One region of the Rickettsiella endosymbiont of Miltochrista miniata genome, then DNA from elsewhere that is predicted to be linked to it. Evidence: riboswitches for the same ligand, from Rfam matches in the RefSeq annotation. Region 1 holds a riboswitch; the other holds the start of a gene.
The links. A riboswitch is a leader RNA that binds a small molecule or an ion and turns the genes downstream of it on or off. The one in region 1 is predicted to bind thiamine pyrophosphate.
Positions count from the first base shown of each region.

Region 2: linked by a shared signal. The riboswitch ahead of AAHH40_RS05260 (ABC transporter substrate-binding protein) and the one ahead of thiM (hydroxyethylthiazole kinase) in region 1 are both predicted to bind thiamine pyrophosphate.

Region 1 is NZ_OZ035017.1:765,176-781,635, reverse strand. It holds gene AAHH40_RS03530 (gamma carbonic anhydrase family protein) at 1-397, opposite strand, end outside; gene scpB (SMC-Scp complex subunit ScpB) at 544-1,137, opposite strand; TPP riboswitch at 1,292-1,394, shown strand; gene thiM (hydroxyethylthiazole kinase) at 1,386-2,234, shown strand; gene thiD (bifunctional hydroxymethylpyrimidine kinase/phosphomethylpyrimidine kinase) at 2,269-3,105, shown strand; gene AAHH40_RS03510 (TenA family protein) at 3,098-3,748, shown strand; gene AAHH40_RS03505 (hypothetical protein) at 3,997-7,449, shown strand; gene AAHH40_RS03500 (DUF4383 domain-containing protein) at 7,493-7,849, opposite strand; gene AAHH40_RS03495 (PD-(D/E)XK nuclease family protein) at 8,279-10,933, shown strand; gene AAHH40_RS03490 (UvrD-helicase domain-containing protein) at 11,025-14,426, shown strand; gene AAHH40_RS03485 (hypothetical protein) at 14,413-15,690, opposite strand; gene AAHH40_RS03480 (DedA family protein) at 15,892-16,460, opposite strand, start outside.
Region 2 is NZ_OZ035017.1:1,147,324-1,163,783, reverse strand. It holds gene plsY (glycerol-3-phosphate 1-O-acyltransferase PlsY) at 324-929, shown strand; gene AAHH40_RS05295 (DUF5617 domain-containing protein) at 1,045-3,201, shown strand; gene tsaD (tRNA (adenosine(37)-N6)-threonylcarbamoyltransferase complex transferase subunit TsaD) at 3,211-4,266, opposite strand; gene rpsU (30S ribosomal protein S21) at 4,328-4,555, shown strand; gene AAHH40_RS05280 (GatB/YqeY domain-containing protein) at 4,558-5,007, shown strand; gene dnaG (DNA primase) at 5,238-6,995, shown strand; gene ald (alanine dehydrogenase) at 7,322-8,440, shown strand; gene AAHH40_RS05265 (leucyl aminopeptidase family protein) at 8,433-9,806, shown strand; TPP riboswitch at 9,839-9,934, shown strand; gene AAHH40_RS05260 (ABC transporter substrate-binding protein) at 10,006-10,950, shown strand; gene AAHH40_RS05255 (FAD-dependent oxidoreductase) at 10,950-11,252, shown strand; gene thiE (thiamine phosphate synthase) at 11,539-12,768, shown strand; gene AAHH40_RS05245 (ThiF family adenylyltransferase) at 12,765-13,883, shown strand; gene wip (Dot/Icm T4SS effector Wip) at 13,978-15,261, shown strand; gene folD (bifunctional methylenetetrahydrofolate dehydrogenase/methenyltetrahydrofolate cyclohydrolase FolD) at 15,348-16,202, opposite strand; gene serS (serine--tRNA ligase) at 16,252-16,460, shown strand, end outside.

The DNA of each region.
Region 1 (16,460 bases):
CTAAGGAGCCATCCGGAATATGTTGATTTTCTAACACCATAGCATTCGCGGCAATCAAACAATGTTTACCAATCACGGCGTTATTCAATATCTTAGCGCCAATCGCAACCACTGAATAATCGCCCAGCGCACGCGCATGCACCATGGCATGATGAGCAATCGTTACATTTCTACCCACTTGCATCGGCATATCCGGATCGGTATGCAACACCGCCCCGTCTTGAATATTGGTATTTTCGCCGATTTCTATCACCGTATTATCCGCACGAACGACGGCATGAGGTAAGATAATGACATGATTGTGAATAATCACTGAGCCAATGACATCCGCACTCTCAGCAATAAAAATATCTTCGCCTAATAAGGTTGGATGTCTATCTTCAAAAGAATAAAGCATTTGCCTAACCTGCGTGATAGACTTGATTTCATTGTTAAACGCTACTCTACGGTCCTCATTTACTGATGTAAACTCCGGTCCTCGACTATCGTTTGCCTCGAACTCAAGCCCATCACTGGGTTATGCACGAGGTCTATAAACTTCAACTAATTTTCAAGGACATCGAGTGAAGCATTCGATTCACTATCAGCGGCGAATGGAACCTCTGTAGGTTCGATGATCCCAGGCAAAGGAAAAGGCGGCAATTCCGCTAACTCTTTTAAGCCAAAATGATCGAGAAATAATGTCGACGTCGCATAGAGATTAGGTCGTCCGGGAACCTCACGTTGCCCGACCACCTGTATCCATTCTTGCTCCAATAAGGTTTTTATAATAGTTGGATTCACCGCAACACCGCGTATCGCTTCAATGTCGCCGCGTGTCACAGGTTGTTTGTAAGCAACGATACTTAAGGTTTCTAAGAAGGCACGTGAATATCGGGGTGGTTTTTCTGGCCAGAGTCGTTTTACCCAATCGTTGAGTGCACTCGCCGTTTGGAAACAATAACCACTGGCCAATTGTTTTAATTGGATACCGCGGTCTTGATAATCTTCGGTTAATTCCAGCAAAATTTTCTTCAGATTCGATTTGGTTGGCCGCTCTTCTGGGCTAAATAAATCCAACATGCGCTCAATGCTTACCGGCTCGCCGGCGGCAAGAATAGCGGCTTCACATATTGACTTAAGCGTTTGATTTTCCATAGCCAAACTATAGCAGTAAAGTGCCCGTCATGGCGAGCGAATGTCTAGATTGCCGCGCACCTACGGTGCTCGCAATGACGATTAATATTTTGCGCGCTCGCAATAACGGGTAAGCTAAGTCGCTTGATCCGACTCGTTAATTGCTGTCTAATAGTACCCACTCCAGGGGTGCCTTTTTATGGCTGAGAGAATGTTCCATTCAACCCTCATAACCTGATCGGGCTAATACCTGCGTAGGAAGAAGTACATTGAAAACAAAAAATTGTTTAGATAGATTATCTGTATCCAGTAGCGCGTTCACCTTAGCAACGCTATTCCATGACGTCGATTTAATCCGACTCACCCATCCTTTAATTCACAATATCACCAATCTGGTCGTGATGCCGACCACGGCTAATATGTTATTGGCATTAGGTGCTGCGCCGATTATGGCACATGCCGAAGAAGAATTAGAAGAAATTATCCAACTGGCACAAGCCTTAGTCATTAACATCGGCACACTCGATGCCGCTTGGCTAGCGGCCATCGAACAAGCTCAACGAGCTGCTTTAAGACGCGGTATTCCCGTCATATTTGATCCAGTGGGTGTTGGCGCAAGTACCTATCGCACCACTGCGGCTTTAAACATCATCAAGAGCGGTGTTGACGTTATCCGCGGCAATGCTTCAGAAATTATGGCTTTGCTCGATACCTCCATCACCACCAAAGGTGTCGATAGCACTCAAGCCAGTCACAATGCTGTTACTTCCGCGCAAACCTTAGCGCAACAATACCAATGTATTGTCGTCGTCAGCGGCAAAATCGATTTTATTGTCGGTGAGTCGATGTCCGTTGCATTGGATTATGGAACACCGCTACTTACTAAAGTCGTTGGCATGGGATGTTCCTTAACCGCTATAATTGCCAGTTTTTTAGCGGTGAATCCGGATCGATTTAACGCGTGTGTTCATGCCATGGCCTGGATGGGACTGGTGAGTGAAGTTGCTGAAAAAAAATCCCATGGCCCGGGAAGTTTTTATAATCAGCTACTCGACTGTTTTTATGCTGTACAAAAAAAAGATTTACAATCCTTACTTAAAACGGATATTACCGTATGACTATTGATTACTCTTACTATCTTGTAACATCGCTATGTCAGCGCGTAACGCTACGTTAGCCCAAGTCGTCACGCTTGCTGGTACCGATCCTTCCGGTGGTGCTGGCATACAAGCCGACATCAAAGCGATCTCAGCCACTGGTAGTTATGCAGCCAGCATCATTACCATCTTAGTCGCGCAAAACACAGAATCCGTTACCGCGATACAAGAAATTCCATTAGCTTTTATTCAGCAACAAATCGATGCAGTATTTACTGATTTATCTATCGACGCGGTTAAACTCGGCATGCTTTATCATGAAGACATTATTCATTTAGTCGCCGCTAACTTAAAAAAATATCAACCTCCTTTTATTGTGCTTGATCCAGTCATGATTTCCCAATCGGGTCATGCCCTATTGAAAACGGAAGCCATACAAGCTTTAGTGAATGATTTATTCCCATTAGCAACCCTAATTACACCCAATATTCCTGAAGCCGAATCGATCTTATCAATTAACATTAACGGCGAACGCAGCATGCAAGATGCCGCGATTCTGATCGCGACACGCTATAAGGTGTCGGTATTGCTGAAAGGTGGACATTTAAAAACCACACGTTCACCGGATATTTTTTATGATTATCCACAACAACAAATACACCGATTTGATACGCACCGTATAAACACTAAAAATACGCATGGCACCGGTTGCACATTATCGGCTGCGATCGCTTCGTATTTAGCTCAAGGTGAGAATTTGTATCATGCCATTGTTAAAGCAAAACACTATTTGACACAATGTATTTTGGCCGCAAAAGATTTACAAATTGGTCATGGCCAAGGGCCCGTACATCATTTTTATTTTTTAAGTAAGGCAGAACAACATGTTTGAAGAACTTAAAGCCGCTGTAGCGGACATCATGCCAAAAATCTATCAGCATCCTTTTAATCAAGAACTGGCGCAAGGTAATTTAGCTTTAGAAAAATTTATCTTTTATTTAAAACAAGATGCTTTATATCTCGCCGATTTTTCTAAAGCACTCGCACTTACCGCAACACGGCTGCCACACGATCAACAAAGTGAATTATTTATGCAATTTGCCATGAATGCACTTAAAGCTGAACGTGATCTGCATAATAATATTCTAAAAAAATATGCTGCTACGCCACCTACAATCCATAAACAAAGTCATTTTTGTTTTATGTATACCAATTATTTATTACGTATGGCAAGTACAGCGCCTGTAGAAGAAGCTGTAGCGAGTTTATTACCTTGCTTTTGGGTTTATCAACAAGTAGGACAACGCGCCTATAATAAAAAAATTCCCAATAACCCTTATCAAGCATGGATCGATTTATATTCCAGTCATGAATTTAATCATTCCGTCGATCGAATGATAGCGACACTTAACGATCTTGCAATACATGCCAGCATTCCATGTCAACAAAAAATGTTAAGCGCATTTAGACAAGCTACTTTGTGCGAATGGCAATTTTGGCAAGGGGCTTATATACAACAAACCTGGCCAATTTAAACCACGAGATCTAACTATACGCTTCGCACATGACATTGCTTGCTATCACTCATCATTTTTTTAATTAATTTTAATTAAAAAATATTTAAAATTTTCATTGTTTGATTAAATTGAATTAAGCTTAACGCTATTGTGAATATGAAAGTGACCTGATATCCTTACTTTATATTTCTTATAAAATTATCTATATAATAAAGCATAAATTTTAAATAATTAATTTTTTATTCATAACAATAGAGGGATATTAAATGTTAGATGAATACCAAATAGATCCTGCCTTTAATAAAAATCTCGTTTTTTCTTATCAACCACCTCCCAACATTAATGCAACTGAGTTGCCGATCTTAGATAAGACTTGGTTAGTCGATTTTAAAAAAATTATTTGTGAAGCCGATAATAAATTACCGAAAAATGTTTTTGATAGACATATAGGTGAAATATCCGATTATCGTGCCAAAGTACCACTACTAAAACAATTGCAGCTTATTTATCATCGCTTACTAGGACATTTAGATTCAGAATTAGGCAAACTCTCGGCGGATAATCATCAGGCTATAATAAGTAGCTTAACTGAAGACATTATCGAATGCAGCGAAGGTTTTCATAACCGCGTTAACATTATCGTTGACTCATTTCATAAACCACGCAATTTAGCCGAACTACTTTGTACTGTACGCAAAGAATTAGTCAAAGAAGTCGCTACGACACTCACCAATGAAGTTCATGCCTGGAATCGGATTAGCGTGATTGCCGCCAGTGATGGCTTAGGCATAAAAGCCAATTTTCCTGACGATACGTATTCGGGCGCTTTATCTGAAACTTTGATTCGACGCGCTTTACAACAAATATTTTATAAAAAATTTACACCTTTTCATTTACCCAGTTTACTCATAGCAGCGTTTAGGGAATTCATTCCAGAATTAGAAATTGAGATCGAGAAAGGTAAAAAAAATGGTTTAGGTTTAGGTCTGCAAATGAAAGAAAAGATCACTCGATTGATCAAGGTTTTTTTACCTGAATACATCAATGAAGAAAATGAAAAAGACAAGAATCCCAATAATTGGGAAAATTATTTTAAAATATCTCCAATAGATTCTAGTTTGGTCGATGTTAATTGGGAAAAAATGTATCGATCTTTTTATGAGGCTTTGTCTGATAATAATTATTTTAAAAGACCACAAATAAATACTTTGCTTGATAGTGCTTATTATAATTTATTTTTAATAAAAAAAACCGCTCACATTCCTAGTAAACTTATTTCCAAACTTTTTAAGGAAGAAAAACATTCGGATTTATTAGAGCAATTAGTCGAATTAAACACCCGGTTTCCTAAATATTACCAACATGTAAGCAAAAATAAAATTTTCATTAAGAATTGTTTAGTATTCATCGATTATTTGACGCAACAGTTAAAAATTAGCAGCGCATACTCCACAGAGATCATGCAAGGTCTCCGTTTAATCATCCGCTTAGATTTACGCCGTAAAAATTTTATCATTGAAAAAATAGCCGATATGTTTCTTTTAAAAAATCGATCCGGCTTTAACCCCTTGATGCTAGGGGCAGTTAATAATCCTGAACTGTTAAATGATATTTTAGTTTTTCTAAAAAAGAATGAAGCCATCATTGACTCTCGAAAAGTTGAGGAAATGCTTTTAATGAAAAATAAAGACAATTGCAATGCGCTGATGTTAGCAGCCAGCAAACAAGCCGAGGCAATTGGAACCATTTTAAGCTTTTTAACCACTTCCATCGGCCGGTTTGCTAACGACACCTTGCATAAACTATTTACACAGCAACAAAAAGATAGCTATACCGCTGTCACTTTAACTGCGCGCGATCATCCCGATCGTCTTAACAATGTTTTTGCATTCGTAACCAACTATATAACCTTTGACGGAGAAGCCCTACTTAAACTTTTCTTCACTGAAAATGCAAATGGGAACTGTACGTTATTGAGGCTAGCTATAAAAAATCAACTCGAGACGACCTTTTATATTATCGACTTTATGTTTAAAAATATAAAAAAATTTAATCAGACCATTTTATGGAAAATGTTTTTAGAACAGGATCAAGATGGTTTTACTATTTTAATGTTAATTGCTCGTTGGCAGCCTAAAGCTTTAGAATTTATATTTACGCTTATTTATGAACATCCTGACTTTTTTCCTGCAGAAAATTTACTTAAATTATTTTTAGAAAAAAATAATAAAAATTATAATTGCTTCATGCTACTTGCTGAATTTCAACCTACATTCGTGCCAATATTTTTAAATTTTATTAAGAAAAAATTAAAAATATTTAAATCGAATATAGAAGAAATATTATTTACAAAAAATAAAAATGGTTACAACAGTTTGATATTAGCCCGTCATCATCCTGAAGCCCTGGCGTCCATTATAAAGTTTATTCATGGGCAACCAAAGGCTGTAGTTTCTGTAAGTTTGGAACAAATATTCTTAGAAAAACATGACTCGGGTTTAACTTTTTTGATGCTCTTATCGCGAGATAAAGCCGAATCGTTAAAGTTTGCATTTGAATTTATTGAAAAACATCCTGATCTCTTTACTCGAGAAAATTTGGCTAAGTTAATCTTAGAAACAAATGAATTACACTATAACAGCTTAATGTTAGCTGGACGTAATCTATATAATGCTGTTGCATATAGCTTGAATTTTATTCAAAAACATCCTGAAATTTTTTCACCTATATTGCTTACCCAACTTCTATTAGCTGAGAACCAATATAGAGCTAATGCATTAATGATAGCAGCCATGTACCAACCTAAGGCGGTGAAATTGTGGTTTGCGTTTTTAGCAAGCACTATTAACCATATCGATAAGGATAGTATAAATGAATTTGTTTTTAAAAAAATTCGTGATTATGATGCCTGCAATGCTGTGTTTTTTGGTGGTCGCTACAATTACAGAAAAAGCGTCATGTCAGTCACCGCTCAGCTTGAAGATCGTACCGCGATCAATGCACTGCTAAAGTTTACCGATGATCATATTAGCTTATTAGGAATCCAAATCTTCGCTGAACTACTCATAGAAAAAGATAACAACGATGATTATATTTTTCGGCCTGCCTGTGCTAAATATCCTTTTACCATGAAAAAGGCTTTAAACTTTATCGCCGATTCAGCGAAAAGTGAACACCTGATCCCTATTCAAGATATCACAGCCTATTTTATATTCGAACAATTCGCTCGATGGACCAACCTCCAGACTGACGAAGATCTAGCCTATAAAATCATCCATGCGTATTCAGTACCCTTGTTAAACTATTTTACGAAAGATTATTTCAATCAATATCCTTGCAATTTACGTTACGTTACCGATCAATTACTCGATTGTTATTTAAAAAACCCAGAAACTACTAAAAATAAATATGAAGCTTATACCTATAGACTTTACTTTTTTAAATCATACTTTTCTTACGATAAAAAAACAAAAGCAGCCCTAGCCTTAAAAGAACTCGTGTCATCTAATGATTTTAATCTAGAAAATCTAAACAAACTCGAAGCTCAACACCCTATTTTAACAAGCAAACGCTTACCCGATAATTCTAATTTACAGGATAGTATACTTAATAATTTGTTTGGCGCTTACCTTGAGATTGCTAAAACTCACGACTTAGACATATGCAATAGTTTGGCAGAAAATAATTCTGTTTATCCGAAACTAATGAAAATGGGATAGTTTCGGTTAAAACGTCCCTTCACAGGCAAAAAGAAATGAAATTTTAATGCGCATAGCTGCGAGGCAATTTACTGGTAAAGCCCAAATACAGCGCAATGATGGCCATCAGCAGATAGAAAAAACTATCCGAGATATTAATATGTACTAGCCTTAAGTTGCCATTCATGGCGAAACCCCAAATCGCAATTGCAGCAAAGATGATACCAAAAAATTTAAAATACATGCGCGCATAAAACATCGAACCGCTGGCAGACAAGGCCAGCAAACCGATCAGTATATAAAAAAGATTTAATAAGATACCCACCGTAAAAAAATTGATCAGCACATGGTTGGGTGTAATAGGTGGAATGAAGCCCAGTATGCCTAATAGAATAAAAACAATAGCAAAGATTAAGGCCATACCTCTTAAGAACACGCTGAAACTCCCTTTGCAACGCTTGGCTTTTGCTAGCAAAGCATGAGTATAGTTTTACTTATAGAAATAAGCAAATAGATCGGCGCGGCCTGCGCAAGCTATCGTACATACCTAAAAATGTTTAATTATTAGGCATTAGGATGACAAATCCAGGTTTACCCACAGATTCTGTGAATAACTTTGTGGACAGAGTTGGGGGAAGCTAGTAAAAACCTTGATTTATAAGTCATCGTAACAATTTGTACAAGCTTTAAACAAAAGATAAAAATCTTCTTTTTTCAAATAGTTATGTCCTGTCAATCAGAAAATTACATTTTCTACTGTTAAGATTACATAGAATAAATTAAATTAAGCCGACTTGTGCAAAAGTCCTGACCATTCTTAGCTAAACTTAAGCTTGTCAATAGGTAGTCTATGGAAATTTATAACAAACTTTTCAAACGTTTAAATCCAGAAGATTTATTACTGACTGGAAATAAACGCTTAATTCCTTTTTTACATAAAGCCTATGCGCAATATCAACAAACACAGAAAAAACAGATTTGGCCTACACCGCAATTTTTTACTTTTACACACTGGTTAGAAACACTTTGGGAAAAACAACTTATTGAACAAACTGGTTTTTGTTTGCGTTTACTCAATAAATCACAAGAATGTCTGATATGGAAAACTATTATTCAGCAATCGGCATATTCTTTTTTAGATACTACGCACACCGCAAAAAACGCTCAGCAAGCTTGGCAATTACTACAACAAGCACAACTCGATTATCAAACCACTCACTTTAAACAAAGCAATGAAACCGAAACCTGGCAAGCCTGGGCCACGCATTTCTTAAGCTTTTGCCAAAGTCATACCTATGTTGATTTATCCAGTGCAGTTAATCACCTCATTCTATTATTCAGCAAAAGAATTTTAAAATTTCCGCCACGAATTTTTCTCATTGGATTTAATGAAATAAATCCACAATATAAAAGACTGCTCAAGATCTTGGAAGAGCAACACTGCGAGATTTGTCATTACACACCGATTTATTCAGCAACTAAACAACAACGACTGTGCTTAAGTGACAAAGAATCTGAATATCATACTATGGCACTCTGGGCATATCAGTCTTGGCAACAAGGTAAGAAAAATATTGCTTGTGTCATTCCCAATCTAATCGAACAGCGCACACATTTATTCAATATCTTCACTGAAGTATTCAATGAGTTAGCGCCTGATGAGATGCACGCTCCACCTTTTAATATCGCTGCAGGTAATCCGTTAATAGAATTTGGCTTGATTCAAACTGCAATCCAGATACTCGGCTTAGAAGACATCAATTCATTTGTGCAAATCAATCCATTGCTACGCTCACCCTACTTAGGTGGCTCACAACAAGAACAAACAGCACGCGCTCAGCTGGATATCACTCTGCGTTGCAGCGCTGAAAATAGATTGAGCTTAGACCAACTACTTAGGATCAGTAACCAGCAAGCATGCCCGCTTTTAAGTGGCTTAATCACACAGCTCATTCCATTAGTAATGGAATATCCTACCCATTTTTTAGCCAAACCAAGTTTCTGGTCAGAATATTTTACCAAAAAACTTCATGCCTTAGCCTGGCCAGGCGATGGTTTATTAAATAGTAGTGAATTTCAATTGTTAGAACGCTGGTCTGAATTACTGACAGAGTTCGCTAGTTTAGATTTTATTCTCGGTGATCTATCACACGCACAAGCGTTGCAGCAATTGCAAGAATTAATGGCAAATACTTTATTCCAAAGTAAGACATTGCATGAACCACCGATACAAGTACTAGGATTATTGGATAGCGCCGGTATGTATTTTGATGCAGTATGGGTCATGGGACTGGATGATAGAACTTGGCCCGCAGTCGCTACGCCTAATCCATTTATTCCTTATGCTTTACAACGCACCCATCAAATTCCTTATGCCTCGAGTGAACGAGAATACTATTTTGCTTCCCTGCTCACGAAAAATTTAATCGGCTGTACTGAAAACATTATTTTCAGTCATCCAGCACAACATTTAGATCAGATGTTACGTCCTAGCGTCTTGATTAAATCCATACCCGAGGTCGAGTTGATCGATTTACAGCTTCCTGCCTATCAAAGCTTAGCAAAAAAAATAATGCGGGCCCAACATTGGGAATATTACCTTGATGAACCAGTGCCATTACCTACGGGACATGGTTTTAACGCCGCCACGCAACTGTTACAATCACAAGCCGCTTGTCCGTTTCAAGCCTATGCGCGCTGGCGCTTAAAAGCATATTTTCATCCCTTCCCGCATAACGGTCTTAATGCCGTAGAACGTGGTAGCTTGTTACACCAAGTATTAGAACAATTTTGGAATGTAGTGCAGAATCAAGCAAGCTTATTACAGCAAACACCCAGCGCTCTCGAAAAAATCATTAATGACGCCATTGACCACTGCTTAAATTTATTTAGTAAAAAACGACCCTTAGGTTTTAAAAGGCTTTTTATCGACATCGAACGGCGACGCTTACAATCTTTATTAAGCAACCTCATCGCTTTAGAAAAACAACGTCCCGCTTTTATGCAAACCCAACATGAAACAAAAAAACAATTAACGCTAGGTGCATTATCTTTCAAATTAAGGATTGATCGCATCGACAAGCTCAGCGCAACACAGTATCTGATTATTGATTACAAAACCGGTGCGCCGAGTAAAATAGATTGGTTAGAAGAACGTTGTGATTATCCGCAATTACCCTTGTATTGTTTAAGTCATGCCGAAACCGTACGCAGTTTTGCCATCATGCATCTACGCAGTAATAAGATTACTTTACAAGGAATCAGTGCAGAAGAATCAATTATGCAGCAACTTACGCCCTTGAAAAAATTAAAAACCGCTTTGGTCCTAAATGATTGGTCCGATCTACTCAAGCATTGGCAAACTTCTTTAGAAAAACTCGCCATAGAATTCCAACAAGGTGTGGCCGATGTCCATCCAAAACACGGCCCGACTACCTGTCGACATTGTGATCTTCAATTGTTTTGTCGAATTAATCATCAACCACATACGGTAACGGCATCATGATAGCTTCAATATACTCACAGCAATTGAGTTTTTGGCAAGGCGCCGTGAGAATGAGCAACCGGAGTGTATTGTTATACATGAGGATTGCGAATTGAGCGGCAACACAGTCAAAAATTCAAGTGCGAAGAGTATACATTTAGCCGACGCCGAGCAACGCATGCAAGCACTCGATCCGAATGCTTCGTTTATTGTGCAAGCACCTGCCGGTTCCGGAAAAACAGAATTATTAGTACGGCGTTATCTGATGTTACTCACACGCGTAGCCGTGCCAGAAGCCATTATTGCGATTACTTTCACACGCAAAGCCGCTAATGAAATGCGCTTGCGCATCATGCAAGCCTTAGAGCTAGCACTAAGCACCGAAATACCCACGGGCAAAGAGGCCGAACGTTATTATTTAGCCAAAGAAGTATTGGCACAGGATCAAGCCTTAGGATGGAATTTATTAAGTAATCCCAATCGACTACGTATACTCACCATCGATAGTTTTTGCCAAAGCTTAACCAGGCAAATGCCTTTACTCGCTGGAACAGGCGAAAAATTAACGCCGGTTGATCAACCCGAGTATCTTTATCGATTAGCGATACAAGAACTACTCAAACAACTCGAAGAACCCTGTTCTTGGCAAACTTCACTCAGTCATTTGTTAAGCCATTGTGATAATGATTTTCAACGCGTAGAAAATTTATTCATACCGATGTTAGCCCGACGCGAACAATGGCTCGCTTATTTGCTACAGCATCAACAACATTTACGCGAAGATTTAGAACTGACTTTATTTAACATTAATCAAGCATTAGTCGAAAAATTAAATCAACTGCTGAATAAAGACTTGATACACGAGCTTAAGCAATTATTGAATTTTTCATTACAGCAACGTCAGCTCGCCCCCTTAATCCATGATGATGATTTAAATTTTTGGCAAGCTGCCAGTCAGTTACTGCTAACAGAATCGAATACCTGGCGTAAACAATGTCGCAAAACCGAAGGTTTTGCTGCTAAGAATGAAATAAAAGATAAAGTCGCGCAAGCAGAAGTTCAAAGACTAAAAAAACAATGTTTGAATTTAATTGCACAATTAAGTCAACAAAGCTTGCTCCAAGAAACCTTAACCGCTTTAAAGCTAGCACCGCCTTTACACTATACCGACGCACAATGGCAGATTCTCAAGTCATTATTTGAACTATTACCGGTATTGGTGGCGCATTTAAAAATTATTTTTCAGCAGCAGCAAAAAGTCGATTATACCGAGATCCTTCTCACCGCGAGCTCAGCATTAGGGCTAGCCGAAAACCCCAGTGATTTAGCACTGGCTTTAGACTATCAAATCCAACATCTACTCGTCGATGAATTTCAAGATACTTCCAGTACACAATTATATTTAATCGAAAAATTAACCGCCGGTTGGCAAAATCAGGATGGTCGGACCTTATTTTTAGTGGGCGATCCCATGCAATCAATCTACCGATTTCGCAAAGCCGAAGTCGGTTTATTTTTACACATACAACAATTCGGCATAGGCACATTGCCACTGCAAGCCTTAAGCTTGTCGGTTAATTTTCGCTCCACGCCCGGCATCATCGCTTGGGTCAATCAACAGTTTAGTCAATTACTCCCAGGTATGGATGATCTTCAACATGGCTCTGTCTGCTATTCCCCGGCAAAAGCTTATTCACCCGCAACCCCCAGCAACAACGTTTATACGTATTGGCAACAAAGTACCGCTTTCGCAGAACCGGCAGAAGCCGAGCAGCTCATAAACCTTATTCAAAAAATTAAACGTGAAAATAGCCAAGCTTCTATTGCGGTTTTAGTCCGCGCACGTAGTCATTTACGCAGCATTTTACCGGCCTTACGCCGCGCAGCGATCCCTTATCAAGCGATAGAGATTGATAGTCTCGCCGAAAAATCAGCCGTGCAAGATATACTCAGCTTAAGCCGTGCGCTGCATCATTTGGGTGATAGGATCGCTTGGCTCGCGTTATTACGCTCACCTTATTGCGGTTTATCGTTAAGCGATCTATACCTGATTACACAATTTAACGATGATAAAAAAACATCGCTTAGTATTTGGCAACAGCTGCAACAGTTTGAAAAAATTCCACTTGCTGCCGACACCAAACAACGTCTACGTCGCATCGTGCCAATTTTACAACAGTGCTTGCAACAACAAGGTCGAGTTACTTTACCGTTATGGATTAAACAAACCTGGCTAGCGTTAGGCGGTCCAACCACTTTATCAAACTGGGAAGAGATGGATGATATCCATGCGTATTTAAATTTTCTAGAAAATAAAATTAAACTCGAAAAAGAAGCGCTGGATTTTTTTAAGCTGGACGATGAATTAAGTCACATCTACACACAAACCACATCCGCAACACCCGCACACGCGGTCGACGTCATGACCATCCATAAAGCCAAAGGCTTAGAATACGATCATGTCATCTTACCTGGTTTACATCGCCGTGGTCGCCCTGAGCTATCACCTTTATTGTTGTATAGCGAGAAAATGCTAACGCCACAAAAAAAAGATTTTTTACTGGCACCGATCAAAGCCAGTGATGAAGAACAAGATTTAATTTATAATTATTTGTTCAATGAAGAAAAGCAAAAAAACGCCGCTGAGTTAACGCGCTTATTATATGTCGCTTGCACACGCGCTAAGCAATCCTTACATCTGTTAGGCACACTCACGTTAGATGAAGCTGGAGCAATAAAAGCCCCTGCTCCACACTCCTTATTAGGCCAGTGTTGGCCGGTGCTGAATATCAAGCCAGAAGAAATTTTAGCGCCTGCATCTGAAAAAACTACTCTAGATTTAACCACGCAACGTTTATTAAGGCGTTTACCCGCCGCTTGGCAAGCACCTATTCGCAGTCAATTTGATCTATCTCATGAAATAAAACCACAAGCCTATGCTTACCATTGGCAATTACACCCAGAACGCGTGTTGGGAACCATCATCCACCGTTTACTGTATCAAATCAGTCAAGACGGCTTAGAAAAATGGGATAGAGAAAAAATAAGGTCCGCGCAATCGATGTTTGCTCGTTTATTGACACAAAACGGCTTGTTAGCCTCGCAAATACCGGAAGCCATAGATAAACTCACTGTCTGTTTAGAAAAAACCTTAACCGATCCGCGGGGACGCTGGATTTTGAGTTCGCAACATCAAGCTGCACAATCGGAATATGCCATCACTGCCCGACTCCATGGCAAGCTGCAAAATTACGTCATCGATCGCACGTTTATTGATCCGAGTACAAATATAGGCTGGATCGTTGACTATAAAACGACGGATTACCAAGGAAATAAATCGGAAGAATTTTTAAAGACTGCCATGCAGCAGCATCAACAACAACTCAATACCTATGCACAAGCACTACTACTCGATAAACAACAGACTATACACTGTGGTTTGTATTTCCCACTCACTTCACTGTGGTGTGAATGGGAATATACCGAAACTGCGATTGAATCTATCGAGAATTAACTATATTTGATGTTAATTCCTCATTTTTATTGATACTTTCACGCTGAGAAGAATTTCCAAACAACGACGCCCTAGAACTTACTCCACTATCAGCATTAACTGTTTGGTTAATAATTGTATTGTTATCTATTTCAGTCTTTTCGTTAAAATATTTTAAAATATCATCAAAAAATTCTTGAAAAAACTTTTCGACACGAGATAAAAAATCAACCAATGTTGAGCATAAACGATCAACTAAAGAAATGGAAGAACCGGATTCATCAAGAGAAACACCGTCAACCCGATCTTGTTGCGCATCATAAATACTAGCATTAAGAAATGTATCTAAAAATTTTAAAAAATTATCCTGATTTAAGATGTTAGTTTTATGCATGGTAACCAACACAGGAACAATTTTTTCAAAATCAACTGTGTTTAGACCGATAAGTTGATCAATATTTTCTTGTGTTAACAGATTTTTTAGGTTGATAGCTAAATCAAATTTTTCTTGGGTTAAGATGTTTGATTTATCTTCTGCTTGTATAAATTTAGCCAGCACTTCTAAATTAAGTTCAGGATTTTCTAGTAACTTATCCAGATTAGCTTGAGTCAGCAGATGATCGATTCCGCCACTTAAATTAAGTTTATTAAGTACATTAGAAAATAGTTTAATATTTAGTTGAGGATTGGCATTAATTTTCTTTAGGTTACCTTCCGTTAGTAAATCGAAATCACTGAGTCTTACCAGCATTTTAGCCGTTTCGAAAGATTCAGCATGAGTTAAACTGTAGTAGATTGCATCCATTTTTGTTGAAAAATCAACTGATTGGAAAAAATCTGATTTGTTGAGAAAAAACTCTAATGTGTTAAAAATTTGCGAAACCTTCGAGACGGTTAACTTTTCAAAACCTGAATTAGCTGATAATGTCAGTATTTTTAAGTAAACTTCATTCTCTTTTTTTTCTGTAATTTTTTCTTCAAGCCCTTTCAAATCAAATGTTATATCCTCGTTTTCTTGGTTTACATTTTTTTCTTCTTGATATAACTGTGCAAGAAGTTCTTTATTTAGAAGTTCTTTATCTAGAAATCCCTTAAATCCCTCAAAAAACAATCGATAGTCTGAAACCTGAGTTTCCTCGCCAATTGCAATCTTCCGCATATTTTTTATAGCAGGGGAAAGTAAAAATCGATTAAAATAACCCTCTAAATTGCCTCCCCTTTTTTCAAGAGCGAATTTAATCAATGCAGAGAACTTATTACTGTCTATTTCTTTTAGTTCTTTCATATTATTCTCCGATTCAGCGTCCTGCCGGATTGTTATTTCTATCCAGTGTACGGAGAAAATCTTAAGAAACGCTTAAATATCAGCTTTCTTTTACTAAAAAGAGGATTTTTATGGATTGCCGCGCGCTACGCGCTCGCAATGACGAGGGTGGGGATGCGCTCGCAATGACGAATAAAATCTGGGGACGCAATAACCATGGAACTATAGGATGGGTTTTAACAGTAAACTGAGCTGCGTGTGTAAGGTTTCGGCCGCACTGTGCCAATGGTCATGGAATAAATAACCGGCACCAACGAACAAACTGACCCATAGGACTGCGCCAGAATAAGCAAACAATGCAAAATAGCGAAATGGTAATTTTAATGCGCCCGCGACATATCCTGTCAGGTGCCGAATACCGGGAATAAAATAACCGATTACTAACGCCCATTTGCCGAAGCGTTCAAACCAATTGTGTGCCTGTTGATAACGCTTTTCGGTTAATCCGATATATCGACCCCAGCTTTGTGTCAAAAAATGACCCGTCGCTAAACCTAAACCATAACTGCCGCTGATACCGCAACAACTTCCGGCGTAGGCGGCTATTAAACTGGGGATCACCGCAAGTTTCCCTTTAGCCATTAAAAATCCCAGCAGTAACAACAACGATTCTTCAGGTATCGGTAATGCAAAAATGCCTAAAGCAAACCAAACAAAAATCGCTAGACTACCGTAGTGATTTAACCACGGTAAAAAATGATCTAGCAACGAAGGTAAGGACATAAAATAAT
Region 2 (16,460 bases), 380 kb from region 1:
CTTTTAATAATTATTACTATACTCTTCGCACTTGAATTTTTGGCTGTGTTGCCGCTCAACTCGCAATCCTCATGTATTTTAAATACATGAGGATTGCGAGTTGAGCGGCGACTTGCCAAAAGTCCAACTGCTGTGAGTATAAATTGGCTGTCGCAATTTTCAATCACGAAAATTATTTATTTGTTTATATTATACCGCGGCCTATTAAAGATGCGAATAATTTAAAATAGTTATGCTCGCATTGCTGGTTTGGTGCAAGTAAGTCATATGAGAAGTTACGAACTGAGACCTTCATAAATCAATGAGTCTACATAGGAAAATTTATGTTATTGCTATTTATTTTTATTTTAGTTGCTTATTTACTAGGTTCTTTATCCAGTGCGATTATTGTAAGTAAATGCGTGGGTCTCCCCGATCCGCGTACAAAGGGCTCTGGAAATCCAGGGGCTAGTAATATCCTAAGAATAAGCGGAAAAAAATTAGCGGCCATTGTTTTATTAGGTGATGTGCTCAAAGGATGGGTCCCAGTCATGTTAGCTAAATTATTTGGTTTGTCTTTAGCGTCTTTGGCGTGGGTTGCCTTTTTTGCTTTTATAGGTCATTTATATCCAGTTTTTTTTGGTTTTCGTGGCGGGAAAGGCGTAGCAACCGCATTGGGTGGATTAGTCGCTTTAGCTTGGCCTTTAGGTTTAATAGGACTATTAACCTGGGGTGTGGTGTTATTTTTATTTCGTTATATTTCCGTTGCATCCATAGTAGCGGCTACTGTGACGTTTTTTTATGTTTTTTATGCTTATTCGTTGTCGGTTTATTTCCCCATTTTTTTAATGACGGTATTGCTAATAGCCCGTCATTTTTCAAATATTCAACGCTTATTTCAAGGGTCAGAATCCCAATTAACTAAATCTAAATTGACTAGGAAAAAATAATTTTTACATTTTTTTAAATTATTTAATAGAGCTTTTTACAAAAACATTTTTATGTTATGTTGCTTAGATAATGGATATTTTATAATTAAAAAATATGATTAAATGGAGGTTATTCATGCCGATTAAACTTAAAAATATTTCTGTTGCCGGGCGAGCCGATCCCTTACAAGAACATATAAACAGTTTTTTGTCCCCTGCTACAGAAAAGCTCAAATATGCCGAGGAAAGATTAAAAGCAGCTTGTAAGGCTGCAGATTTGATTAAAAAAAATTCTGATATGCCAGAAAAAGTTTCTAAGTCCTCAGATCCCCTGAAAACAGTCGAAGCAAAAGATAAGCTTACTATCTTGTCAGCTGCCATCGATAAGGCAGCTCAGGTAAATCGAGAGAGCCAACAAACTGTCAATGAATATCTATGCAAGCAAGATAAGCTCAGAAAAGAAAATCAGTTAGTTTATGGAAAAAGTTCGGGCGATTCGGATTTAAATCATTTAGGCTTGGGTTTAATTGAAAATCAAGATAAATCTAAAGCTTCCTTTTATCAACGAAAATTTAGATCGACGTATGCATATAGTGTTAGCGGAGATCAATATGCCTTTCGAGGTGCGGCTGAATTTGGCGTAACTTATGATAATAGAATTTTTATTGTACCTATACCTATGCCTGGGGATTCAATAGTAAATTTATATAAGCTGGCGCAAGGAACTTGGTTAAAAGCGGTAGGATGCATACAAATTGATGATAAACAGGTAGAAGAGCGTTTAGCAGGGGGAGATTCTTACCCAAAAGTATTAGAAGGACAAGTAAAGTATGTTTCGGTTTATAATGCTTTTTTTGACGCTCCAAAAGACAATATTGCCGTTTCGCTGTTCGCTTTACAACGATTGGGTATTGATTTGAGTGACACACAAGTAGTTATTCCGAATGATAATGCATCATTAATTAGCCGTTTTTCTGATTGTAATATTCACATTCGGGGTGAAATACAAGATGCTGCGTATTATTTAGATGAAACTCGTTTTCCTGGGGCTAAAGCATTAGCTGAAAAACAATTAACTTTCCTTGATAAGATCGGCGAACTTTTTTGCGATATCGATGATCAAGTATTACTAAAACGCAATAAGCGATTTATAGAGCAAATTTGTGGAGAAAAAGAGCTCCTTAAATTAAATTTAATTAAATTGTTTAATTGTACGGAAGAGCTTACTAAAGATGCCGAGGTTACCAAAAAAAATATCAAAGTAACTAAAACCGAGCCGGGATTGCAGAGGGATATCCATCAACCCTCAACTTCTGCACAAGCTTTAAATCAAAATATTGAATCTTCTAAGATGGATAATGTTGAAGTACCAATTGGCTCTTTTAATGACTATTGGCAGGCTATAAAAACGCATATTCAATTTTTTAAAGAAAAAAATATTGATCTAAGTTTTCTTGTTTCTGAAATCAATATGATATTGGCCTATAGTTTACAAAATGGTTTGAAACCAGAAGAAAAAAATCAATTACGAGCATGGTCTATCCCAGAAACAATAATTCCAGGCCGTGGATTAGATAGAGAAAATATTTCTTCCTTTGTCGTATTTTATGAAAATGATCCGATAAAAACCTGTATTAATCTATTAAGGGATTACTCTAAGGGCCAGGGTTTATTAGGAGCTTTGAAAAGGTTTTTTTCTTTGGCTTGGAATCGGCATTATGTGCCGAGTGTTAACCAATTTTTAAGGACTTATGATCAAGAAGAGTTACCTGATAATTTAACTATTTATGATATTGTTAATAACTTACGAAATTCTGGAGCTAAAATTTCATTGCTGGATAATAGAGGTACCTTGCTGGATAGATTGTTATTTTGCGTTAAGCTTAATGGTGAAGAAAATTACTTTGCTCCAGTAATCGGTGATGTCGAATCTTTAAATGATGCGTCTAATCAATTGACATTGGAAAATGTCCAACCTAGGGTTCCTACTCAGCCGTTGTGGATGCCGCCACCTGCGATACGTACTACACCACCCCCATTTAAAGATTCGCTCACAGGATCCACAGAGTTAGTAATAAATAAACCTGGTAGCTATCAAGAAACTTCTAAAAATAAATTTTTTGATGAACAAGTACGTCCACGATCGATGAGTGTGACGAGTAAAAAAAATCTGCTTTCTAACAAATTTTTTATAGATGCAAAGAAAGGACTCAACCCAATTGTGCTGCTGGGCGAACAGGGGAAGGAAGCGAGTACAGCGTGTCCTCCCTCTCCACGAGTAAGTGATCTTTAAAATTGACGATTAATCCAACTGATCTAAAGGATAACGTGCAATGGTTTTTATGCTTAGATTATCGCTTAGCCCCAAATTCAAACGCCGATAACCTAAGTAAGCTATCATTGCCCCATTATCCGTGCAAAAGCTAGGTCGTGGATAATAGAGCGTGACGTTATGCTTTAATGCCATGCTAGCGAGTTCTTTTCGGAGCCAGGTATTGGCGGCTACACCACCTGCGACCACCAAACGATGCAGACCGGTTTGATTTAAAGCGCGCATTGTTTTGATCACTAAGGTATCGGCTACTGCTGCTTGAAATTCATGCGCAATGTTTGCTTTGGTTTGGTGCGTTTGATCACTGTTTTTTAATGTCGTACTCACAAATGTTTTCAGACCACTAAAACTAAAATCGCAGTCCGGTCTATTCACCATAGGCCGTGGAAAAGCATATTGTTTAGCTTGACCTTGCGCAGCTAATGCGGCGATGGCAGGACCACCTGGGTAATTTAAACCTAATAATTTGGCGGTTTTATCAAAAGCTTCGCCTACCGCATCATCTAGACTTACGCCTAGAATCTGATAATCGCCGATGGCATCTACTTGTGCCAGTAGCGTATGGCCCCCAGACACTAATAAGGCAACAAACGGGAATTCTGGGGCATGCTCTTCCAACATGGGTGCAAGCAAATGGGCTTCCATATGATGTACGCCTAGTGTAGGGATTCCGAGCGCCCAACCTAAACTACGCCCAAAAGCCGCGCCGACCAATAGCGCCCCGGCTAACCCAGGGCCTGCACAATAAGCGATGCCATCGATGGCGGAGAGCGGGAGATGGGCAGTCGCTAAGGTTTCCTTTACTAGGGGTAATATTTTCAGGATATGATCGCGTGAGGCTAATTCTGGAACGACGCCCCCATACTGATTATGTAGTTCAATTTGGCTATACAGAGAATGGGCGATGAGGCCTCTTTGACCGTGATAGACGGCGATACCCGTTTCATCACAGGAAGTCTCAATCCCTAACACACAATGTATGTTTTTTGGATGGGAATCGGTTTGTTTTGAATAGAAACTTTGCATTTTTATGGATTGCTGGTTAGAATTAGCACCTATTTTAACTTTAATTGAGGAAGTGCACTACATGCCCGGCGTAATACTTAAAACCAGCGAAACACTAGAGTCGGCTATCCGCCGTTACAAGCGTGCCTGTGAAAAGTCAGGTATTTTCGCTGAAGTGCGTCGTCGTGAATACTACGAGAAACCCACTGAAGCACGCAAGCGTCGCTTTGCTGCAGCAGTTAAACGTTGTCGCAAGCGTTTGATGCGCGATAACCCCTGCTTTATAGCTAAAACCAAGCGCAAGCATTAATCATGACTACCTCTCTCAAACAGCGCATACAGGAAGATATGAAAACTGCTCTTCGAGCACAAGATAAGCAGCGTTTGGGCGTGGTACGACTCATTTTGGCAGCTATTAAACAGGTTGAAGTGGATGAACGCGTTGAGGTAGACGATACGCGTATTTCGCAGATACTGAATAAAATGCTTAAGCAACGTCGTGATTCAATTGCTCAATATGACGAGGCTAAACGTGATGATTTAGCCGATCAAGAACGTTTAGAAGTAGGTATTATTCAAACCTATTTACCCGAACCTTTAAGTGAAGCAGACATTGATCGGTTGCTGTCTGAAGTCATAACAAAAGTAGGCGCAACTTCGATTAAAGATATGGGAAAAGTCATGGCAGAACTGAAAGAAAAATTGCAAGGTCGCGCGGACATGACACAGATTAGCGCAAAAATTAAAGAACGCTTGACTTAAACGTTCGTTTCTACCGCTTGCGGAAAATTCAAATAATTTACTCGTCATTGCGAGCACGTAAATATTAGTCGTCATTGCGAGCACCGTAGGTGCGTGGCAATCCATGGATAGCCACGCTCATCGCATTTGCTCGCCATGACGGTGATTTTTTACGCTTGAAAATATTCATCGCGAGATGTCAGGCACATCAAGATGCAAATCGCTCTTGATACGAAGAGTACCAGGAATATATGTCACTAGCGCCTATCCCACAAGAATTTATTAATGAACTCTTAGCGCGCGTTGATATTGTGCAGCTTATTGATGCACGCGTTCCATTGCGAAAAAAAGGTAAAAATTATATTGCCTGTTGTCCTTTTCATTCCGAAAAAACACCTTCCTTCACCGTTACACCTGAAAAACAATTCTATTATTGCTTTGGTTGTTCTGTGGGTGGAAATGGCTTAAGTTTCTTAATGGAATACGAAAAATTAAGCTTTGTAGAAGCGGTAAATTTATTAGCAGAGCAAATGGGCATGGAAGTTCCGCAACATGCAAAACAACAAGAAGTGTATAAAGTTTCTGCTAATCTTTATGGTTTGTTAGAAAAGGTGACGCAGTTCTATGCCAAAGAATTACGACATAATACACACGCTATTAATTATCTTAAACAGCGCGGACTATCGGGCGAGATAGCTAAGAAGTTTAACTTAGGTTATGCGCCAGCTGCTTGGGATAGCTTGCTCAAAACTTTTAACGATACAGAAAATTTATTTGCAGCGGGTTTATTGGTCAAAAAATCCGAAGGCCCAGGTTATTATGATCGTTTTCGCGACCGAGTCTTGTTTCCTATTCGTGATAGGAGGGGACGTGTCATCGGATTTGGAGGCCGCGTCTTAGCAGAACAGGAACCTAAGTATTTGAATTCGCCTGAAACCACGCTTTTTCATAAAGGTAAAGAACTTTACGGTCTTTATGAAACATTTCAGGCAAATCGTCAGCTTGAACGCATCTTAGTCGTTGAAGGTTACATGGATGTTTTGGCGCTGTTTCAAGCTGATCTTCCTTTTGCAGTTGCAACCTTGGGCACCGCAACCAGTCGTGACCAAATAAGTCGACTGATGAGTCATACACAGGAAATAATTTTTTGTTTTGATGGGGATGTTGCTGGAAAAAAAGCAGCATGGCGCGTACTAGAACAAAGTTTAGATTTATTAACCGATGGTTATATACTGCGTTTTTTACTATTACCCAATGGCGAAGATCCAGACTCATTAATACAGAAAAAAGGCCGTACCGAATTTATTGCTAGGTTACAACAAGCACAATCTTTAGGTGAATTTTTATTTGGGTATTTGTTAACACAAGTCGATATTAATCAATTAGAAGGTAAAGCACGCCTAGCAAAGCTAGCCGTTCCGCTGATTGAAAAAGTGGCGGTAGGTATTATGCAGCATAAATTATTTGAGCAATTGGCTGCTTTAGTCAATATGGATGTGGTGACATTAAAAAAAGTTACCGTCAATGATAAAAGCAATTCAATAAAAACCATGCAAAAAAAAATACATAAGCCTACTAATCGCGCCAATCGTTCTTCGCCAATGCGTTTAGCGATTGCCTTATTAGTGCAGTTCCCTCAAATCGTTAAAACACTTTCTGATAAGCAATGCCATACCTTAAGTCGACTAGAATTACCTGGCAGTGATTTATTAGTGAAGTTATTTTTACTGCTCAAACAAAATCCAGAACTGACAAGTGCCATGTTACTAGAATATTGGCGAGAAGATGAGTCCTGCCATAAAATCCTTAAACAATTGATAAGTCACCCCTTAACTATCCCTGAGTCTGGAGTCCAAGCAGAATTCCACGATTTACTTAAGCATTTAAAAAAAGCAGTCGCAGAAGGACAAATCGATAAGATATTACAACAAGGCAAACAGTCCGGCTTAAACGAAGAAGAAAAAAAACATTTATATCATCTGATGTTAGACAACATCCATGATAAGTAATTGATTTCCTTTTAATCTAAGGATTTCTAGCAGTTAAAATTTTCCTTTATTAAATGCCTGGTATTTTTAAGTAAATGGTACATATGGACTTTTTGTAAAACCCGTGTATTTTGTGTGGGTTCCAAGTGTAGTCCTAGAGGTCGAGGTTAAAGTATTTTTCGTCATTGCGAGCGCGCAGCGCGCGGCAATCCAATGAAAAGCTTAATTTTTTTTGGATGGCCACGGCCTCACTAACGTTTCGGCCTCGCCATGACGGACTATTTTTAATTTTTATATTGTGCTGCGAGTAATACAAACTTGGTAGCATTCTTTTATACGGAGTTAATATGCATATTGGCGTTCCTAAAGAAATTAAGAACCATGAGTATCGAGTCGCTATTATTCCTTCTATTGTTCGTGAATTGACTGATCATGGTCATCAGGTGTTTGTTGAAACGAATGCAGGGAGTGGCATTGATATTTCAGATGATGACTATCGAGAGGCCGGCGCTATTGTACTTAATACAGCACAAGAAGTTTTTCAACAAGGTAATCTGATCCTCAAGGTTAAAGAACCCCAGCCACAAGAATGTGCCTATTTAAATGAAGAAAAAACTTTATTTACTTTTTTGCATTTGGCCGCCGATAAAAAGCAAACGGAATTATTATTAGCATCGAATTGTACCGCTATAGCTTATGAAACAGTCACCGATGCTCGAGGAGGCTTGCCTTTATTAGCGCCTATGAGTGAAGTAGCAGGACGTATGTCGATACAAGCGGGCGCACATTGTTTAGAGAAAGCACAAGGCGGACGCGGTATTTTATTATCCGGTGTCCCAGGGGTTGCATCGTCTAGCGTTGTTGTTTTAGGTGGCGGTGTAGTGGGTAGTAATGCCATTCGCATGGCCTTAGGTTTAGAAGCGCAAGTGACTGTTTTGGATAAATCAGCGGCTAAACTAAAAGAGTTAGATCTACACTTTGGTGGACAACTAAATACCATTTTTTCCACACAAGATGCCATAGAAAAATATGTGCCGTTGGCAGATTTATTAATAGGCGCAGTGTTAGTACCCGGTGCTGAAGCGCCGAAAATTGTAACACGAGAATTATTAAAAAAAATGCGTCCAGGTTCAGTAGCGGTGGATGTGTCCATCGATCAAGGCGGATGTTTTGCGACAAGTCGACCGACAACACATACGGATCCTACTTATATTGTCGATGACATTGTTCATTATTGCGTAAGTAATATGCCGGGTGCGGTGCCACGTACTTCTACGTTTGCTTTGACACATGCCACACTACCTTACATTTTAGCGTTAGCTAATAAGGGCGTTTATAGAGCTTTGGCGGAAGATGCGCATTTACGTAATGGCTTGAATATTTCACGTGGTCGCATTACACATCAAGCGGTGGCGAATGTGTTTGATAAGCCTTATGTTTCAGCTCGGGAGGTTTTGAGTGCTTAATTGTTTTATTCACGAGTCGTCGCGCTCGATTCCTATCGCTGCCATTTTGCCAGAACAATGGCAAGCTTGGTTAGCGGGCCAGCCAAAAGTAACACAGCAGTGGTTACAAGTTATTAATTTTACCGCAAAACCTGGAAGTTATAGTTTACTTCCAGGAACAGCGGGGCAACTGCAACAGGTTTTGTTGATACGTAATGATGCAGCGGACTTTTGGACGTTTGGTTTGCTACCCAATGTATTACCAGAAGGCCATTATCATGTTGAAGATATCGACACACCAAAATTACTGGAACAGATTGCTTTAGCGTGGGGTTTGGGTGCGTATGAATTTAACCGTTATAAAAAATCAACGCGGCCTTTAGTACAATTGCTCATTTCGAAAAAGAGTCATACGGAATTGATGATAAAGCTTGATGCGATTTATCGCGTCCGTAATATGATTAATACGCCGGCAGATGACATGGATCCAGCTGAACTGGTAGAAAATGTATTTCAGATCGGCAAAAAATATCATGCCACAGTAACACAAATAGTCGGTGAAGATTTACTCAGCGCTAACTATCCCGCTATTTATACCGTTGGTAAAGCGAGTTGTCATGAGCCACGTTTAGTTGATTTAAAGTGGGGTGATAGCAAGCATCCAAAAATTACGTTAGTGGGTAAAGGTGTATGCTTTGATTCGGGTGGCTATAATTTAAAGTCTAGCGGCAATATGTTGGCTATGAAGAAGGATATGGGTGGAGCCGCGAATGCTATCGGCTTGGCCGAAATGATTATGGCGCATCAGTTACCGGTGCGTTTACGTGTATTAATTCCCGCAGTGGAAAATCTGATTTCGGGCAACGCTTATAAACCCGGCGATATTATTCAAACTCGACACGGTTTAACGGTAGAGGTTGGAAATACTGACGCGGAAGGTCGTCTTATTTTAGCGGATGCACTCTGTGAAGCCGATAGTGAAAGTCCAGAGTTATTAATCGATTTTGCTACGTTAACCGGTGCAGCGAGAGGTGCAGTCGGAACAGAAATAAGTGCCTTTTTTACCGACCAAGAACAATTGGCGCAGGATATTATCCAGCATAGTCAACAACAACAGGATCCGGTGTGGCGTTTGCCCTTGTATAAACCGTATCAAAAATTACTTGACACTAAATTCGCCGATTTAAATAATTGCGGTTCTTCTCCTTTTGCTGGTGCTATTACCGCAGCTTTATTTTTGCGTAGCTTTATTAGTGAAGAGACAACATGGTTACACTTTGATTTTAACGCTTACAATGTCAATACCAGACCCGGCCGACCCGAAGGCGGAGAAGCGATGGCGATATTAACAGTGTTTAGTTATTTGTTGGAAAAATATTCTGCTTAACAAAAATTAAAATTTAGCATAGACTTGATTCGTTAGATGGCGCGGGGTGTCGGGAAACCGGCTGAGAATATGACCCGTCGAACTTGAACTGATTCATATCAGCGTAAGGATCGCCTTCAAAAAATTCATTCCATATTTCTTATAGGGATGTTTACCTTTTGCCATCTCCATTTTTTATTTATTTTGAGAGGTGATGGCCATGTCAGCATTAAAATCCCGAGTTAGCTTATTACTCAATTGGTATACGAATCCTTATCATGCGCCGATTATTGTCGCGCAGCAATTAGGCTTTTATGCACAAGAAGGCATTAAACTGGCCATACTCGAACCCAATGATCCTAGCGATGTAACTGAGTTAGTTGGTTTAGGGACGGTTGATTTTGGTGTAAAAGCGATGATCCATACTGTCGCAGCTCGAGCTAAAGGATATCCAGTCACTTCGATAGGCACACTGCTTGATGAACCACCTACGGGTTTAATTGCTTTAAAATCAAGTGGAATCCGTCAATTCCATGACATCGTGAACAAACGAATTGGTTATATTGGCGAGTTTGGAAAGAAAATCATTGATGATCTGGCTAAGCTTGCCGGCATTGATCCAGAAAGTTATACAACCGTACGTATTGGGATGAATGTTACCGATGCAATTTGTCGGGATATAATTGATGCGGGTATTGGCTTTATTAATTTTCAAAAACTTGAATTAGAACATCTGCATGGCGAAACGGTTTTTTTACGTATCGATCAACTGGCTGGATTGGGTTGCTGTTGTTTTTGCTCTATACAATTGATTGTGCCAGAAAAAACTTTGTTACAGACTGAATTAACTCAATCTTTTTTGCGGGCAACACAACGTGGCGCTGCATTGACTACCGAACAACCTGAAGAGGCTTACGAAGTATTATGCCAAGCTAAACCACAATTACGTACCCCGCTGTATCAAAAGATTTTCATGCATAGTTTACCATTTTTTTCCCGTACTTTATTAAATGTTGAACGCGATTGGGATAAGGTAGGTCGTTATACCAAACACTTAAATATCATCGACGAACATTTTGCTATAGCGGATTGTTATACCAATCAATTTTTACCAAAAATTCCTTACTCAGAAATACCATCTGTTGCGGATTGTCTTGCAAGCTAATGATGATGCAAGCCGGTATTGTAGGAATGGGCATCATGGGCCGGTTGCTGGCATTGGCATTACATAATCTGGGTTGGCAAGTCACGCTTTTTGATGATCAGCAAGGGGATAGTAACTGCAGTTCGGCTGCGGCGGGTTTATTAACGCCTTTTTCTGAATGTGATAAAGCCGATCGTGTGATTTTTCAGCTAGGCCAAGAATCGGTTACATCCTATTGGCCTATATCAGATTTTTTCAACACACACGTTACATCACTGACACCCAGACAGATAGTGACTGATAAAAAATCTTATGCGTTTTGAGCGACAATTTGCAGTCATCCTAAATAATAAGCTGATTGCCCGCAGAGATTTTAAAACAACCTTGTTACAGTTAAATGATTGCGTAGATATTTTAATTCCCATGCAAGGGGGGTAATTATGTGGAATCTAATTGGAAAAACTTTAAATAGCTGTTTGTTATTAGGAACTGCCCATTACCCTTTGAATTAATTAAAGCAGCGAGAATTTTAATAAAGCAAGATTTTGATGTCTTTCCTTCCAGTACATCATTAATTGATACGCCATTTTGGTTGCAAGAAAATAAAGTATGAAACAAGCAAAGCGAGTAGTCATCAATTATTCAGACACGCCAGGGGATAGCGATACAATTGATTTAGAAACACTGAAAAATTTTAATGTCCAAGCCTTAACATTGATCGAGACAATAACAAAATACACTGCATCTAATATTACGGATTTTATGACGTTACTTCCTTGTGCGGATCTCCTAATCTGCAATTTGATGGAAGTGGAAAAATTATTTCAGGTAAGGATTAATACTTATCAAGACATACAAGAGGCAACGCAGCGCTTGTTACAATTGGGCGCTAAAAGCGTATTAATCAAAGCTAGTCAATTAAAAAACGATTATTTTTGTCATGATTATTGGTGTAATCAAGAAGAATCGTTTTGGATAGCGACTCCACGTTTACCAAACCAATCTATAATAATGACGAAAGCGATTTTTTATACCGCTGTTGCCGCCTGTTTAGTGCGCAACTATTCCCTTAAGGATGCCATTGTTATTGCAAAAATGTATGTGCATCGTGGTTTGCGTAAAGCTTATACAGAAAATCAAACGCTAAAATTTTTTCATAGTGGATGGCCAGAAGAACAAGCTGATCTTCCTTATCTTTGCGCAAAACCTTTATTAAAATTGCCGCAGGTTTTTAAGCCTTGTAGAGTAGGTTTGTATCCTATCGTTGATAGCAGTTTATGGGTAGAAAAATTATTAACGCAAGGTGTAAAATGTATTCAATTACGCATTAAAGATACGAATGCATTACTTTTAGAAAAAGAAATTAAGCGGAGTGTGTTTCTCGCAAAAAAATACCAAGCTAAGCTATTCGTTAATGATTATTGGCAACTAGCTATTCGTTTTAATGCAACAGGGGTGCATTTGGGTCAAGAAGATCTACATGACGCAGATATCGATGCGATTTATCATGCTGGATTATATCTAGGCGTGAGTACCCATTGTTATTATGAAGTCGCACGAGCGCATGTCTATAATCCATCCTATATTGCCTGTGGACCGATTTATTTTACCAGCAGCAAAGAAATGTCATTTCAACCACAAGGCATTGAGCAACTAAAGTGTTGGCGACGAACACTTTCTTATCCACTGGTTGCGATCGGCGGTATTAATCTTGATCGTTTACCCGATATTATAAAGTCGAAAGTGGATGGGGTTTCAGTTATTTCAGTGATTACACAAGCGAGTGATCCCGGTGCGATAATTGAAGAATTTTTACTACAAATAAATCGACCAAGATAATGCATGCCTACCTTTCAGTTGATGAAATAAAACGTTATGCGCAACAAATTAAATTATCAGAAATCGGTTTACATGGACAGAAAAAACTTAAACATGCTCGTGTACTATGTATAGGGCTTGGCGGATTAGGATCACCTTTACTACTTTATTTAGCAGCAGCGGGTGTGGGTAAGCTTGGAATAGTTGATCATGATAATGTGGAACTCACTAATTTACACAGACAAATACTTTATCGCGAACAACATCTGGGCCAAGCAAAATCAACTTCAGCAAGAGAACAACTTCTAGCGCTTAATCTTTCTATTGAAGTGAATTCCTATACAGAAAAACTAACACCAGACAATGCAGATAGGTTTGTTAGCCAATATGACATTATTGCTGACGGCTCAGATAATTTTGCTACGCGTTATTTAATTCACGATACGTGTTTTAAGTTTAACAAACCTTATGTCTATGCGAGTGCAGGACAATTTCAAGGTTACTGTGCCATATTTCATGCTAACCAAGAAAATCCTTGTTTGCATTGTTTGTTTCCATACGCTACTTCCCCTACTAGCGTTAATTGCGCAACTGACGGTGTTATAGGCGTGTTACCCGGCTTGTTGGGTATTCTGCAAGCGACAGAAATAATCAAATGGATATTAAAAATTGGTACGGGGTTAGTAAAACGTTTACTGATGGTCGATCTATTAGCAATGTCATTTAAAGACATTCATTTGAGTAAAAATCTTGATTGTCAATTATGTGTTTATCGTGAGTTTGCCCATGAGCCGATTTCTACAATTGTTTGTCCGGAGGATATATCCTTAAAAAATTATGCCTTATCTGCCAAACAATTGATTCATTTATTACAAAAAAGTAATATTTCCTTAGTCGACGTGCGTTCTGAAGCAGAACATAAGGATAAAAATATTGGAGGTAAATTAATTCCTTTAATAGAATTAGCTTACCGATTAAATGAATTAGATTTTAATCACACGATCATATTATATTGTCTTTCCGGTAAGAGAAGTCTACAGGCGCTAAAAATATTGTTAGCAGCAGGATTTACTTCGGTAAAATATCTAAGCAAAGGAGCGGTTGAATTTTTTAATTATTACCTATTGTATTTTTAGTTATGCTTATATCTTGAATACCTTCATTTTGCGGTGGAAATTGTGATAAGCTGATTATAAAATAAGCGCCCATAATATAAAAAAATTAACTAAAATGCCTATTAAATTATTACGAGAAAATGTCGATATTTATACTGCTCCTATACTTGATTTAAAATCAGAACCTATGAATGATGATAAAAATGAGCATACTATTGGCGATCTACATGGAAATGCTATCAAGTTATTCTATTTTCTTATAAAACAGGGCATCATAAAAAATATAGACGCTAAGGATTATAAGAAATTAGTTGATATCTATAAAAAACCAGTTGCTATGCTTGGAAAACAAGATCTTAATTTATTTAATAAAATTTTAAAAAAGATTAAATGCTTTGAAAATCGAAATTTAATAGTAAGACTCATTGGTGACGAATTGGCTGATAGAGGAAACAATGATTATTTCACTCTAAAAATTTTGCAAAAATTACACCAGCAAGGAATTCTACTTGAAATATTACTTTCTAATCATAGTGCAGAATTTGTAACAGCTTATGAGAGACAGAAACTAAATCAGCATGGTAAATTTAATTCGCTCAACTTACCAGCTAGGTTTATTACTTCGATGATGAATTTGCAAGTTCTTATCGATAAAAAATTAATTGATAAAGCTGAAATATTTACTATTTACCAAACCGTTTATAAACCAAATTTAAAGTTAATTGGATATACGTTGCATAACACCAATAAAAAAAAGCAAATTGTATTATACACGCATGCTCCAGCAGGATTGAATTCAATTCAATCTATAACAAGCGAGCTTGGTATATCTTATAAAGATGGGAAATTAACTGAGTTAACGGATACGATAGATAACATTAATGCCAAATTTCAAAAAGAATATATACAAAAAGATGAGATCCGTGAATTATTGGAATTTGAAAATATTATCTCTAAATTTATTTGGAATAGAAGCTATCAGGAGCTTCAACGGCCTGAGCAAAAACCAACATATAGGCTTAGTTTTGTTCATGGCCATGATGCAAGCGAGCCATCACAAGAAAATTTTTACAATCTAGATACTGATTTAGGTAAATGTGAAACATGTAACGAAGGAGAATATAGTGTGCTTCACATAACAGTAGAAAAAAAAGCTAAGACGAAAAAAGAATTTACGGAAAAAGCCTCTAAAGCAGAGGCATATTCTCCCATACCCTATGATCCTAGCTGGCTACCTCGTCAAGTATCCCAAGACATTACCACTCTGATGCAAAATGCTAATACATGCCGGAGAACCGAATTTTTTAGATATAAAGATACGAGCAAACATCCAATAACGCCCGTTATAGAAGTTTCGCAATCTATAAACGATGCTATTCCTACATTGACTCGTTGCTAAGTTTGATGTGTAACAGCTTATTTATAAACCGAATTAAATGTTTATCCCATAACCAATCTAGGTGTTTACTCTATTTAAAATTATTACTAAACATCACTCTGTTCAGCAGCAAATAAAGTATTTTCTAATAGCATTGCCACTGTCATAGGACCGACGCCACCGGGGACGGGTGTAATATAACCGGCGATTTCTTTAGCAGTGGCAAATTCTATATCGCCATGTAGTTTTCCGCTCGGTGCGCGCGTAATACCAATGTCAATTACAATGGCGCCGGGTTTGATCCATTGGCTTTGAATAATACCTGCTTTACCCATGGCACTCACCAATAAATCGGCACATTGAACATGTTGCTGTAAATCACGTGTGGCGCTATGACAAAGTGTGATAGTGCATCCTGCATTTAACAGTTCTAAAGCCATCGGTTTGCCCACGATGTTTGAAGTTCCCACAATGACCGCATTTAAACCTTTTAATGCAATTTTTTCATAATCAAATAGACGCATCACACCATAAGGAGTACAAGGACGTAAAAAAGCTCGACCCTGAGCTAAGAGTCCTAAATTCGTGGGGTGAAAACCATCGACATCTTTTTTCGGATCGAGACTATCTAAAATGTGCCCGGTATTCACGGAAGCAGGAAGAGGCAGTTGAACGAGTATACCGTGCACTTTCGGATCAGAGTTTAAGCTTTTAATTAAATTAAGTAGCTCGAGTTCAGTGGTATGCTGTGGCAGATCATAGGCAAAAGAATTCATCCCTATATCTCGGCAAGCATCCCGCTTGTTACGGACATAGATTTGCGAAGCCGGATCTTCACCGACCAAAACGACCGCTAAACCAGGCGTTTTAAGATTCTGAATACGTCGTTGTTCAAGTCGTTGCTTTAACGCAAGACGTGTTTGTTGAGCAATCGCTTTGCCATCGATGATAATTGCAGTCATAATTACTTTTCAGTATACCCGTTTTAAAAAAGAGCAATCTAGGCATTATATGTTAGATCCCAAATATTTACGTAACGATATTCAAATCGAAGAAATCGCCAAGCAGTTGGCTAATCGCGGCTATCAACTCGATACACGCTTAGTCTCGCGTTTAGAAACCCGTCGCAAAGAATTGCAATCTGAAACTGAAACCTTGCAAAACACCAGCAATCGCAGTGCAAAAGCGATAGGCTTAGCAAAGTCCAAAGGTGAATCCAT